Regions from separate parts of the Actinacidiphila polyblastidii genome, predicted to be linked through region 2. Evidence: riboswitches for the same ligand, from Rfam matches in the RefSeq annotation. Region 2 holds a riboswitch; the other holds the start of a gene.
What was found. Region 2 has a riboswitch for glycine ahead of gcvP (aminomethyl-transferring glycine dehydrogenase). Riboswitches for the same ligand answer to the same signal wherever they lie in the genome.

Region 1 (6,914 bases), on a different contig from region 2:
CGGCGATCACGTGCTCCAGCGGGCCGCCCTGCTGACCGGGGAAGACCGCGGAGTTGATCTTCTTGGCGAGGTCCGCGGTGGAGAGGATCACACCGCCGCGCGGGCCGCCGAGGGTCTTGTGCGTGGTGGTGGTGACCACGTGCGCGTGCGGCACCGGCGAGGGGTGCAGCCCGGCCGCGACCAGGCCGGCGAAGTGCGCCATGTCGACCATCAGGTACGCGCCGACCTCGTCGGCGATCCGGCGGAACGCCGCGAAGTCCAGCTGCCGCGGGTACGCCGACCAGCCCGCCACGATCAGCTGCGGCCGGTGCTCCTTGGCCAGCCGCTCGACCTCGGCCATGTCGACCCGGTTGGTCTCGGCGTCGACGTGGTAGGCGGCGACCTTGTACAGCTTGCCGGAGAAGTTGATCTTCATCCCGTGGGTCAGGTGACCGCCGTGCGCCAGGTCCAGGCCCAGGATGGTGTCCCCGGGCTTGATCAGGGCGAACATCGCGGCGGCGTTCGCCTGCGCGCCCGAGTGCGGCTGGACGTTCGCCGCCTCGGCGCCGAACAGCTCCTTCACCCGGTCGATCGCCAGCTGCTCGATCACGTCGACGTGCTCGCAGCCGCCGTAGTAGCGGCGGCCCGGGTAGCCCTCGGCGTACTTGTTGGTCAGCACCGAGCCCTGGGCCTCCAGCACCGCGACCGGCGCGAAGTTCTCCGAGGCGATCATCTCCAGGGTGGACTGCTGGCGGTGCAGCTCGGCGTCGACCGCGGCGGCGACGTCCGGGTCGAACTCGTGCAGGGACTGGTTCAGCAGCGACATGTGCGTCAGGTCTCCTCAGCCCGCGATGAACGCGTCGTACTCGGCCGCGGACAGCAGCTCCGCGTCGTCGCCCGACACCCGCACCTTGAAGAGCCAGCCGCCCTCGAAGGGCGCGGAGTTGACCAGCGCCGGGTCGTCGACGACGTCCTGGTTGACCTCGGTGACCTCACCGGACACCGGCGAGTACAGGTCGCTGACCGACTTGGTGGACTCCAGCTCGCCGCAGGTCTCGCCGGCGGTGACCGTCGCGCCCGCCTCGGGGAGCTGGACGAAGACGACGTCGCCGAGCGCGTCGGCGGCGTGCGAGGTGATCCCCACGGCCGACACCCCGTCCGCGGCGGCGGAGACCCACTCGTGTTCCTTGCTGTAGCGCAGCTGCTCAGGATTGATGCTCATGACGGAATTCTCCCGGATGGATGACGGTCCCCGCGCGCGGCGCGAGGACGGGCGGAGTCGGAGGGGTGCGGAAGTCGCGGGAAGTCGGAGGGGGCATGCGGTGCGGCGCGCGCGGCGGCCGCGCGCGGTGACGGAGCGGGACCGTCAGCGCTCGCGCTTGTAGAACGGCAGCGCGACCACGTCGTGCGGCTCCTGGGCGCCGCGGATGTCGACCGCGACCCCCGCGCTGCCGGGCGCCGCGTGCGGCGCGTCCACGTACGCCATGGCGATCGGCACGCCGAGGGTGGGGGAGGGCGCGCCGGAGGTGACCTCGCCGATCACCGCGCCGGAGCCGTCGGTGACCGGGTAGCCGGCCCGCGGCACCCGGCGGCCGTGCGCGACCAGGCCGACCAGCCGGCGCGGCGGGGTCGCGTCCGCCTTGCGAGCCGCGGCGTCGAGCGCGTCGCGGCCGACGAAGTCGCCGGGCTTGTCGAACTTCACCACCCGGCCGAGCCCCGCGTCGAAGGGCGTCAGCGCGGTGGTCAGCTCGTGCCCGTACAGCGGCATCCCGGCCTCCAGGCGCAGCGTGTCCCGGCAGGACAGCCCGCACGGCACCAGCCCGGCGCCGGCGCCGGCCGCCGTCAGCTCCTGCCACAGCCGCTCGGCGTCGCCGGGCGCCACGAACAGCTCGAAGCCGTCCTCGCCGGTGTAGCCGGTGCGGGCGATCAGCGCGTCCGCACCGGCGACGGTGGCGGGCAGCCCCGCGTAGTACTTGAGCCCGTCGAGGTCCGCGTCGGTGAGCGACTTCAGGATGCCGGGGGACTGCGGGCCCTGGACGGCGAGCAGCGCGTACGCGTCCCGGTCGTCGCGGACCGCCGCGTCGAAGCCGGCCGCCCGCTCGGTCACCGCGTCGAGCACGGTCTGCGCGTTGGAGGCGTTGGCGACGATCATGTACTCCCGGTCGGCGAGCCGGTAGACGATCAGGTCGTCCAGGATGCCGCCGTCGGCCGCGCAGATCATCGTGTAGCGGGCCCGGCCCGGGGCGAGCGCCGACAGGTGGCCGACCAGCGCGTGATCGAGCAGCTCCCCGGCCTGCGGTCCGGTCACGGTGATCTCGCCCATGTGCGAGAGGTCGAAGAGGCCGGCGCGGGTGCGGACCGCCTGGTGCTCCTCGCGCTCGCTGGTGTACCGCAGCGGCATGTCCCAGCCCGCGAAGTCGGTCATGGTCGCGCCCAGGGCGCGGTGCAGCGCGTCGAGCGCGGTACGGCGGGGTTCGCTCATCGGAAACGGGCTCCCAGGTGAGGACGGTACGGAAACGAGGCCACAGCGGCCTCCCCATCTGTCATCGGAACCTGAGAGGTTCACCGTGACCCCGCGCGGGGCCCGGCTTGCACCTTGGGTGGGAGGGAGCCCGGTGGGGCGCCCTCCGCTTTTCAGATCTGCCTCGTCCGCGCGGTATCTGTGCCTGAGAGATTCAAGGGAGGACTTGCTCCTTCGGCGCCCGGCCCTCCTGAGAGGAACCGGAACTCTCCCGCGCGGCCTCCAACGGCCGGTATGCAAGTTGTGCCGACCATCATTGCACGCCCGGGTCGGAGTGACGGCAGGAGCCGCTAGGGTTTCCCGGGCAACGGCGGCACATGGGCGGACAAGGGTGGACATGGAGAATCCGGCACCGTACATATGGCCGGCCAACGAGCTGGAGGAAGTCCTCTCGGCGAGCGTCGGCAACCCCGCCGCCGGGCCCAGGCTGCTGGAGGTGCTCGGCCGCTCCCGGATCTGGGTGCCGCTGCCGAACGGCGGCGGGGCGCCCGGCTTCGACCTGCCCACCATGGAGCTCGAAGGCGCCCCCTACGTGCCGGTGTTCAGCTCGGAGCAGCAGTTCCGGCAGGCCGCCGACGGGATGTCCTGCGCGGTCGCGCCGGTGCACGAGTTCGCCCGCGGGCTGCCTCCCGCGGTGGGCATCGCGGTCAACCCCGGCGGGGCGGTGGGCGTCCCGCTGCCGCCGGCCGCGGTCGCCGAACTGTGCCGCGCCGACCGGTCCCCGTCCGGCGCCGCGCCCACCCCCGGGGCGCGGGTGCGGCTGTGGGAGCCGGGCCACGAGGAGGAGCCGGTGGACTTCCTGGCCGCCGCGGCCGCCGAGTTCGCGGTCACGCCGGTCGTGCTCACCGCGCGCCGGGCGCTGGCGTCGGTCGAGGAGGAGCCGCCGGCCCTCTTCGTCGGCGTCGAGCTGGACCGCTGGCAGGAGGAGGACCGGGCGGCCGCGCTGGACGGCCTCGGCCGGGCGCTGGGCGCGGCGCCGCTGCCCTGGCAGGTCCACCTGATCCTGCTCGACGTGGCACAGGACCCGGTGGCGGACTGGATGCTGGAGGCCGTCGCGCCGTTCTTCGCCCGGGACTGACGCGTCCGGCGCGAGCGGCGGCGGCAGGGACGGCGGTCCTGGCGGCGGCAGCGGGGCCACGACCGGACCGGCCACGACCGCCGCCGACCGCGGCGGTCCGGGCACGACCGCGGACGACCGCGGACGACCGGGCCCGACCGGCCGGGCCGGTGGCGGCCCGTATACGCGCTGTATACGCGCCATATAGGCGGCGCGGCTTGAGTCGAGACGCGTTCCACCGGGAACACTCGAACTGATTTGATGGCGTCGGACGAACCAAGCGGAATCGGCGGACGAGGGGAAAGGGCGGTCCCAGGTGATCGCGGGTGCGCAAGGCGGCGCGGCGGCGGCCGGCCAGGTGGAGCGGATGCTGCACCAGGTGGCGCCCGGCCGGTTCGACGCATACGAGAACCTGCTCGTGTCGCTCGCCGAGGGCCAGGTGTGGATGCTGCTGTGGCACGGCAGGTCGGGCGCGCCCGACGCCCAGTACGGCAGCATGCAGATCGGCGGGCACCCGTACGCGCCGTGCGTCAGCTCGCCGCGCGAGCTGGCCGCGAGCGGCTGGACCAGGGACCACGAGGTGGTCTCCGGGCGGGACATCGCGCTGACCCTCTACCCCGACCGGTGCGGCCTGTGGCTCAATCCGCACGCGGCGGGCGGCGGCGTCGGCATCCCGTGGGCGGACCTGCGCAGGATCGCCGTCGGCCTCGACGTGCTGCCGGCCGGCCCGCTGCAGATCGCCGAACCGTCCCTGCAGCTCCCGCAGTTCTACGCGCTGCTCGCCCAGGCCGCGCACGCCACCCCCGCGGTGCGGGCGCTGCGCAACGCCTGGGTGCAGCCCGCGCTCGGCGAGCCGTACCTGGCGATCGGCGTCGAGGTCTACGACGGCGCGCCGCAGGCGGTCGAGGCGGTCCGCCTGATGATGCAGCAGGCGGTGGCGGGCGTGCCCGACGGGCTCGCCGTCTCCACCGTGGCGCTGGGCGACCCCTACGACCCGGTGGCGCTGTGGATGCGGGCGAACGCCCCCGCGTTCTTCGACCGCCAGGCGCACGCCGGCAGCTCCGCGTGGGGCCCGCGCTAGCGCACTGACCGCACGTCAGTCCCGCCGCTGGTCCCGCCGTTGGTCCCGGCGTCCGGGACGCCGTTCCGGACGCTGTTCGGGCCGCCGTTCGGGCGCGGCGTCCAGCGCGGCGTCGATCAGGCCCAGCGGGGGGCTGCCGAGCGAGAGCAGCGCGGCGTGGAAGCGGGGCAGCGTGAACTGGGCGCCCCAGGCGCGCCGCGCCTTCTCGCGCAGCCGGAGGATCTCCAACTTGCCCCAGGTGTACCGGCCGTAGGCGGCGTCGAAGGTGCCGCGGCGGGCCTCGGAGACCGCGCTGGCCCGCGCGAGGTGCGCGTCGCGCATGAACAGCCGGGTGGCGTCGTCGAACTCCATCGACCCGGTGTGCAGCCCGATCGCGCAGGTCAGCCGGGTCACCCGGACCAGCGCCTCCAGCGCGACCCCGATCGCGAACCGCGGGTCGCGGGCCCGGAACCCCTCGTCGAGGCAGACCTCCTCGACGTAGTGCGCCCAGCCCTCCGCGAAGGCGAGGCTGTGCAGCTCCCGGCGCACCCGCCCGGAGGCCCTGCGCAGCGCCCGGCCGTGCGCGAAGTGGCCGGGCGCGACCTCGTGCACCGTGATCGACGGCAGGCTCGTACGGCTGAAGACGGTCAGCCACTCCTCCTGCTCGTGGCGCGGCCAGTCCGGCTCCGGCGGGGTGACGTGGTACCAGGACACGCTGTCCCGCTCGCCCGGGGCGGCCCAGTTCATCATCGCCATCGACCAGCGGCGCGACGGCGGCGCCGGGCCCACCAGGCACTCGCCGTCCAGGTGCGGGACCAGCCCCCTGGCCCGGCTGAAGTCGATGACCTCGTCGGTGAGCCGGGCGGCCTCGGCGATCACCCCGTCGGCGTCCGGATGGTCGGCCAGCAGTTCGGGGATCAGCTCGTCCACCGGGCGGCCCGGGTCCAGCATCCGGCAGGAGTCGGCGAGCAGCTCGGACAGCCGCACCCGTTCGCGCTCCGCCTGCTCCGCGAGCCCGGACAGATCCACCCGGACGCCCTCCTGGGAGCCCATCAGCGCGGCCAGCGCCGCGCCGCCGAGCCGCGGGTCGGGGTCCCCCTCGCGGGCGGCCCGCTCCAGGTGCGCGATCAGCCGGGCGTGCGCGCGCAGCGCCTCGGACTCGATGCGGTCCCGCTCCGGGTCGAGGTCCGCCGCCAGCCCGTGGGCGGCGCCGAGCAGCGCCGTGGCGACGGGTGCGTTCACCGAGTCCAGTGAGGCCAGTGAGCCCTCGACCGCCTCCGGCCACTGCGACAGGTGGGCGCGGCGGGCCGCGGCCCGCTCCTTGCGGGAGGCGTACTCCCGGTCGTAGCAAGCGAGTTCGAGATTGGACAGATGCGGATACGGATCACGCCGGTGCAGTTCGAGATCACCGTACTGGACGCGCATCGACTCCTCGAACACCCGCAGGTGGGCCTCGTCGTGCGGGTCCGGCAGCGGACCGCTCGCGCGGCGCGCGCGGTCCAGCGCGGACAGCGCCCCGCGGACCCCGTCCGGGGACAGGTCCTGCACCCTTCCGTCGTACTCGTGCAGGCCGGACATCTCCCTGGCCTGGGGCATCATCAGGTCGCACACCGCGTGCAGCCGCATCTCCACCACCCGACCGTACCCCGAGGTAGCCGCGGGTAACGGTCGAAGAATCACCACATCACAGTTGCGCATCCGTTCTCCGTGAGGGCTGGCGGGTGATCGCAGGGGCGCACAAGAATCCAGCGGCAGGGGGCAGTGTGACGCTCCGTGTCCTGAGACGGTCGGGCATTTCGCTGCGCACTCGGACGAACGGCACCGCGAGTCCCACCGTTCGGCCACCGCATCACCTCCGATTCACGGCAGCACCCGTTTCTCTGCTTCACTGCACCACCGCAGGACCGCACGCAACGCAGGACCGCAAGTCCGCAGCACCGCAGGACCGAAGAATGAAGCCGCTACAGCGGCGGGCGCGCGCCGGTTACCCGCCGGCGAGAGGGGTCAGCTACACCATGACCGCACCGATAGAAACGACCCAAGGGCAGGCCACGGCACAGCCGGAGGCCATCCTCGCGGGGGCGGGGCGCACGGCGATCGAGGGACGCTCCCTCAGCCGTATCGCCTGGACGCGCTTCAAGCGCGACAAGGTCGCCGTCGCCGGTGGCGTCGTCGTCATCCTGCTGGTGCTGCTCGCCGTGCTGGCGAAGCCGATCGAGAGCATCTTCGGTCTGGACCCCACGGCCTTCCACCAGGACCTGGTGGACCCGGTCACGGTCGCCCCCAAGGGCGGCTGG
Region 2 (6,914 bases):
TAGGCGCCGTCGATGCGGCGCACCGGCGGCCAGTACTTGTCGGCGGCCGACACCCCGGCCGGGAAGACGGCCTCTTCGCGGCTGTACGGGTGCGTCCACTCTCCACCGAGCGCGGCCGCGGTGTGCGGGGCGCCGCGCAGCGGGTTGTCGTCGGCCGGCCAGTCCCCCGCGCCGACCCGCTCGACCTCGCCGCGGATCGCGATCATGGCGTCGCAGAAGCGGTCCAGCTCGGCGAGGTCCTCGCTCTCGGTCGGCTCGATCATCAGGGTGCCCGCCACCGGGAACGACATGGTCGGCGCGTGGAAGCCGTAGTCGATCAGCCGCTTGGCGATGTCGTCGACGCTGACGCCGGTCTCCCTGGTCAGCGGACGCAGGTCGATGATGCACTCGTGCGCGACCAGGCCGCCGGGGCCGGTGTAGAGCACCGGGAAGTGCGGTTCCAGGCGCTTGGCGACGTAGTTCGCGCCGAGCACCGCGATCTGGGTCGCCCGCTTCAGGCCCTCGCCGCCCATCAGCCGCACATACGTCCAGGAGATCGGCAGGATGCCCGCCGAGCCCCAGGGCGCGCCGGAGACGGGTCCCACGCCGGTCGCCGGGCCCGCGCCGGGCTGCAGCGGGTGGTTCGGCAGGTACGGGGCCAGGTGGGCGCGGACCGCGACCGGGCCGACGCCGGGACCGCCGCCGCCGTGCGGGATGCAGAAGGTCTTGTGCAGGTTCAGGTGGGAGACGTCCGCGCCGAACCGGCCCGGCCGGGCGAGGCCGACCAGCGCGTTGAGGTTCGCGCCGTCGACGTACACCTGGCCGCCGGCGTCGTGCACGGCCGCGCAGACGTCGGTGATGTTGTCCTCGAAGACGCCGTGGGTCGAGGGGTAGGTGACCATCAGCACGGCCAGCTCGTCCCGGTGCCGGTCGATCTTCGCGTGCAGGTCCTCGACGTCCACGTCGCCGTTCTCGCCGGTCTTCACCACGACGACCTTCATGCCGGCCATCACCGCGCTGGCGGCGTTGGTGCCGTGCGCGGAGGACGGGATGAGGCACACCGTGCGTCCGGTGTCGCCGTTGGCGCGGTGGTAGGCGCGGACCGCGAGCAGTCCGGCCAGCTCGCCCTGGGACCCGGCGTTCGGCTGAAGGCTGACCCGGTCGTAGCCGGTGACCTCGGCGAGCTGGTCCTCCAGGCCGTGGATCAGCTCCAGGTAGCCCGCGGCCTGCTCGATCGGCGCGAACGGGTGCAGCGCGCCGAACTCGGGCCAGGTGACCGGCTCCATCTCGGTGGTGGCGTTGAGCTTCATCGTGCAGGAGCCCAGCGGGATCATGCCGCGGTCCAGCGCGTAGTCGCGGTCGGCGAGGCGGCGCAGGTAGCGGAGCATCGCGGTCTCGCTGCGGTACTGGTGGAAGACCGGGTGGGTCAGGTAGGGCTCGGTGCGGACCAGCGCGGCGGGCAGCGTGTCGGCGGTCCGCGCGTCCAGCGCGTCGAGGTCGGCGGCGGGCGCGCCGAAAGCGGCGAGCACGGCGGCCAGCTGGGCGCGGTCGGTGGTCTCGTCGCAGGCCACGCCGACCCGGTCGGCGTCGGTGAGGCGCAGGTTGACGCCGGCCGCGCGGGCGGCGGCCACGACCTCGGCGGCGCGGCCGGGCACCCGGGCGGTGAGGGTGTCGAAGAAGGCGTCGTGCTCGATCTCGACGCCGCCGGCCCGCAGGCCCGCGGCGAGCACCGCGGCGTAGCGGTGGGTGCGGCGGGCGATGCCGGCCAGCCCGTCGGGGCCGTGGTAGACGGCGTACATGCCCGCCATCACGGCGAGCAGCACCTGCGCGGTGCAGATGTTGCTGGTGGCCTTCTCCCGGCGGATGTGCTGCTCGCGGGTCTGGAGCGCCAGGCGGTACGCCTTGTCGCCGTCCGCGTCCACCGAGACCCCCACGAGCCGGCCGGGCAGGTTGCGCGCGTAGGACTCGCGCACCGCCATGTAGCCGGCGTGCGGGCCGCCGAAGCCCATGGGCACGCCGAACCGCTGCGTGGTGCCGACCGCGATGTCCGCGCCGAGGGCACCGGGCGAGGCGAGCAGCGTCAGCGCCAGCAGGTCGGCGGCCACCGTGACGACCGCGCCCAGCTCGTGCGCCCGCGCCACGATCGGCCGCAGGTCCCGTACCGCCCCCGAGGCGCCGGGGTACTGCAGCAGCACGCCGAAGACGCCGCGCTCGGCGGCCTCGGCCGGGATGCCGTCGGCCAGGTCGGCGACGACGATCTCGACGCCGGTCGGCTCCGCGCGGGTCCTGAGCACCGCCAGGGTCTGCGGGAAGGTGTCGGCGTCGACCAGGAAGACGCCCTCCTTGACCTTGCCGACCCGCCGGGACAGCGCCATCGCCTCGGCCGCGGCGGTGCTCTCGTCCAGCAGCGAGGCGCCGGAGGTGGGCAGCCCGGTGAGGTCGGCGACCACCGTCTGGAAGTTGATCAGCGCCTCCAGCCGGCCCTGCGAGATCTCCGGCTGGTACGGCGTGTAGGCCGTGTACCAGGACGGGTTCTCCATGACGTTGCGCAGGATCACCGGCGGCGTGAAGGTGCCGTAGTAGCCGAGGCCGATCATCGGGGCCAGCACCTGGTTGCGGCCGGCCAGGGCGCGCAGCTCGGCGAGCACCTCGGCCTCGGTCACCGCCGCGGGCAGGCCGAGCGCCTCGGCGCTCTTTATGGCCGCGGGCACGGCCGCGTCGGTCAGCTCGTCCAGCGAGCCGTAGCCGACCTGGGCGAGCATCTTCGCCTGCGCCTCGGCGTCGGGCCCGATGTGGCGGCGTGCGAAGGGCACTCCGGCTTCCAGCTCGGCGAGGGGGATGCGGCGGTCAGTCATCTGCGGCGGCCTCCTGGTCTGTCACGACCTTCGGGGGTGCGCGGTGCGGGCACCCGTACGGCCTCCCCCTCTGTCATCAGAACCTGAGAGCTTCACCGCCCCTGCCGGGGCGGCTTTCACCGTCGGTGAGGACGCGTTCCGGAGGCGGCGGCGCTTCCGGAGCAGGCCCTGCTTTCCAGAGTGACCTCGCCCGTGCGGTACGGATGCCTGAGAGATTCCGGGGAGGGATTGCTCCTTCGGCGCCTTCGTCACGCCCTTGACGGTGCGTGCGAAGGACTCTCCCGCATGGGGTTTGCAGCCACCCTCAGCGTACCAGCGACGACGCCGGGCAGGCCGAGGCCGCCTGGCGGGTCGCGCGCCCGGCCGATCCGCGGTCGACAGCGCCCGTAATGTGGCTTTGGGTGGTGTCCAGCAGCATTCGCCGTGAGTTGGAGGGACCGTGCAGACCGACATCGATCCGCGCAGCCTGATCGGGCGCCGCGCCTTCGACCGCGACGGGACCAGGATCGGCACGGTGGACGAGGTGTACCTCGACGACGCGACCGGCACCCCCGAATGGGCGGCGGTGCGTACCGGGCTGTTCACCCGGGACGCGTTCGTGCCGCTGGAGCCCAGCGCGCTGGTGGACGGCCGGCTGGAGGTGCCGTTCAAGAAGTCGCTCATCAAGGACGCCCCGGACTTCGGCGTGGGCCGCCACCTGTCCCCCGAGCAGGAGCTGCAGCTGTACCACCACTACGGGATGGACGTGCCGCGCTCAGGACCGGAGCCGGTGCCGGCGCCCGAGCGGGACTTCGGCGCGCGGCCTGGCGAGGACTGAGCGACGGCCGGCGGCTCTGGCTCGGGCGTCGCGTCCCCGGCCGCGCCCGGCGTCGGCCGCGGCTGCTGCGGCGTCGGCAGGGGCGTGTCGCGCAGCGCGACGAGCGGCAGCGGCTCGCCGTGGGTGAGCGCCGGGTCCTCGACGGCGAAGGTGCGCACCCGGCCGGGCAGGGTGTCCGTCGGCACCTCGAAGCGGACCGTGACCCGCCCGACCCCGCTGCCCTGCACCCAGCCGGGGCCGTACTCCTCGTGCACCACGTCCTGGCCGGACAGCCAGCGGTCGGACCGCGCGGGCGGCGGGGGCGGGCTGGACGGCAGCTCCGCCGCATCGGACTCACCGGGCTCCCGCTCCGCCGCGCGCTGCGCGAACAGGTCCTCCTGGGTGAAGTCGGCCAGGCCCGTCACGCCCACGCCCAGCAGCCGCAGGCCGCCGGTGATGTCGACCGCCTCGATCAGCCGGCGGGCGGTCTCGCGGACCACGGAGGGGTCGTCGGTGGGGGCGCGCAGCGTCTCGGAGCGGGTCAGCGTGGAGAAGTCGTAGCGCCGCACCTTCACCACCACCGTCCGGCCGGAGCGGCCCGCGCCGCGCAGCCGCTGCACGCAGCGGTCGGCGAGCCGGTCGATCTCGTGGCGGACGTGGGCGCGGTCGGTGAGGTCGTGGTCGAAGGTGTCCTCGACCGACACCGACTTCACGTCCCGGTCGGCGACCACCGGGCGGTTGTCCAGACCCGCCGCCATCGCGTAGAGCCCGGCGCCGTGCGACTTGCCGAGCAGTCTGACCAGCTCCGCCTCGCCGGCCCCGCTGATCTCGGCGACGGTGGTGATGCCGGCCCTGCGCAGATGCTCCGCGGTGGCCGGGCCGACGCCCCACAGGGTGCGCACCGGCATCGGGTCCAGCAGCGCCCGCTCGGTGCCCGGCTCGACCACCAGCAGGCCGTCCGGCTTGGCCTGCTCCGAGGCGATCTTGGCGAGCAGCTTCGAGCCGGCCAGGCCGACCGACGCGGTGAGCCCGGTGTCGGCCCTGATACGCGCCCGCAGGCCCTCGGCGACCTCTCTGGGCCCGGCCGGGCTGCCGGTGGCGGCAGCGCCCGCCTCCAGGTCCAGGAACGCCTCGTCGAGACTGAGCGGCTCCATCAGCGGTGAGACCTCGGCCAGCAGCGCCATCACGATCTCGCTGATCTGCCGGTAGATGCCGAAGCGCGGGTAGAGGTACGCCGCGTTCGGGCAGAGCCGGCGGGCGTGCGCGATGGCCATGGCGGAGTGCACGCCGTGCACGCGCGCCTCGTAGGACGCGGTCGACACCACGCCGCGGTTGCCGATCCCCCCGACGACGACGGGCTTGCCCCGCAGGCTCGGCTTCGACGCCTGCTCGACCGCGGCGAAGAACGCGTCCATGTCGAGATGCAGGATGGTCGGCGCACTTCTCACATCCCCGATCGTCCCGCACACCGCCGACATTCACCGTACGGGTGTACGGCGCGGCGGGGTGCACGGCAGCGGCGGGATCGCACCGGCGGCGGCGTGGGACGCCGCCCGCGGCTCAGACGGCCCGGTGGCGGCGCCTGGCCAGCTCGTCGGAGGGGTTGTGGCCGACCAGCGTCTCGCCGGTGTCCACGCGCTCGCCGTGCATCTGGGACAGGGCGCTCTCCACGTCCCGCCAGACCACGCCGACCGCGATGCCGAAGATGCCCTGGCCGCCCTGGAGGAGTTCGACGACCTCGTCGGGCGAGGTGCACTCGTAGACCGTCGCGCCGTCGCTCATCAGGGTCATCCTGGCCAGCTCCGAGGGCCCGACCGAGCGCAGGTGCTGGACCGCGGTCCTGATGTTCTGCAGCGCCACGCCGGTGTCCAGCAGCCGCTTGACGATCTTCAGGACGACCACGTCGCGGAAGCTGTAGAGCCGCTGGCTGCCCGAGCCGTACGCGGGCCGGACGCTGGGCTCCACCAGGCCGGTGCGCGCCCAGTAGTCGAGCTGGCGGTACGTGATGCCGGTCGCGGCGCACGCGGTGGGGCCGCGGTAGCCGATCTGCTCGGGCGGAGTCTGCGCGGCCGGGCCGCCCCCCTCGCCGGGGGTCGCACGGGCCAGGGCCCCCTGCGTCGCAAACGGACCGCCGGGCGCCGAACCGTCGCCGGTGTTTCTCACGCCGCCGCCCTCCGTCCCTTCACATCCCGTAGCCACGCGCATGTGCCACGAGACTTTCCAACTCGACGGTAGGCAGTCGCCAGGGGTGCGTCAACGATCGCCACACTCGGCACGCCGAGTGAAATTCACCCCACGAGTGGTTTGGTCGGACTCAGCCCCGGGAACGACTACCCGAATGCCCGTACGCAGGAGCACCCTTGCTCCACAACGGCGCCGGTCGGCGGCGCCGGACGGGTCACTGGTTGCTGGTGCCGAAGTCCTCGGGCGAGATCTGGTCAAGGAACTCGCGGAACTTCTCCACCTCGTCCTCCTGCTCGTCCGGGATGGCGATGCCCGCGTCGTCCAGCACACCGTCACTGCCGTAGATCGGCGTACCGGTGCGCAGCGCCAGCGCTATGGCGTCGGACGGACGGGCGCTGACCTCGACGCCGCTGGCGAAGACCAGCTCCGCGTAGAAGACGCCGTCGCGCAGGTCGGTGATGCGCACCTCGGTCAGGGTCTGCCCGACCGCTTCGAGCACGTCCTTGAAGAGGTCATGGGTGAGCGGTCGCGCAGGGGTCATGCCCTGCTGCGCGAAGGCGATGGCCGTCGCCTCCCCCGGCCCGATCCAGATGGGCAGGTACCGGTCGCCTCCCACTTCACGCAGGAGCACGATCGGTTGGTTGGAGGGCATTTCGACCCGGACACCCACAACGTCGAGCTCGTTCACACAGCAACCCTAGGCCGTGCCCGCCGGGTTTGGGTAGTCGGGCCGTCCCCGGCAGGGCCGTCCGGCGGCGTCGCACCCCCCTGCCGGCGGCCGGGCGACGGCCTTGGAGACCTGCTCAGCGCCGTCGCAGCCCCAGCGCCGACTGCACCAGCGCGGCATGCAGCCGAACGGAGAGTTCGGCCAGCTCACGCGCGGTGGCCTCCGCGTGCGTGCGGGTCTGCGGATTGCGGTGCCTGCGCAGCGGCGCGACCACCTGCTCCACCAGCCCCGCCTCACGGTCCGCGGCGGCCTTCACGGCCCGCAGATGGCGTGGTTCCAGGCCGAACCGCCCGAGATCCACGATCAGCCGGGCGATCTGCACCGTGGCGCCGTCGTAACCGCCGTCGCCGCCCGGCTCCACCAGGCCGTACGA

Region 1: another riboswitch for glycine. It lies ahead of gcvT (glycine cleavage system aminomethyltransferase GcvT); the one in region 2 lies ahead of gcvP (aminomethyl-transferring glycine dehydrogenase).

The regions. Positions count from the first base shown of each region.
Region 1 is NZ_JAZEWV010000001.1:523,953-530,866, forward strand. It holds gene glyA (serine hydroxymethyltransferase) at 1-805, opposite strand, end outside; gene gcvH (glycine cleavage system protein GcvH) at 821-1,201, opposite strand; gene gcvT (glycine cleavage system aminomethyltransferase GcvT) at 1,346-2,461, opposite strand; glycine riboswitch at 2,510-2,623, opposite strand; glycine riboswitch at 2,624-2,724, opposite strand; gene V2S66_RS02120 (enhanced serine sensitivity protein SseB) at 2,838-3,578, shown strand; gene V2S66_RS02125 (enhanced serine sensitivity protein SseB C-terminal domain-containing protein) at 3,874-4,638, shown strand; gene V2S66_RS02130 (DUF885 family protein) at 4,654-6,243, opposite strand; gene V2S66_RS02135 (ABC transporter permease) at 6,633-6,914, shown strand, end outside.
Region 2 is NZ_JAZEWV010000045.1:6,914-13,827, reverse strand. It holds gene gcvP (aminomethyl-transferring glycine dehydrogenase) at 1-2,834, opposite strand, end outside; glycine riboswitch at 2,895-3,019, opposite strand; glycine riboswitch at 3,020-3,128, opposite strand; gene V2S66_RS31015 (PRC-barrel domain-containing protein) at 3,274-3,651, shown strand; gene V2S66_RS31010 (DNA polymerase IV) at 3,567-5,078, opposite strand; gene V2S66_RS31005 (MerR family transcriptional regulator) at 5,191-5,793, opposite strand; gene V2S66_RS31000 (bifunctional nuclease family protein) at 6,029-6,502, opposite strand; gene ftsR (transcriptional regulator FtsR) at 6,618-6,914, opposite strand, start outside.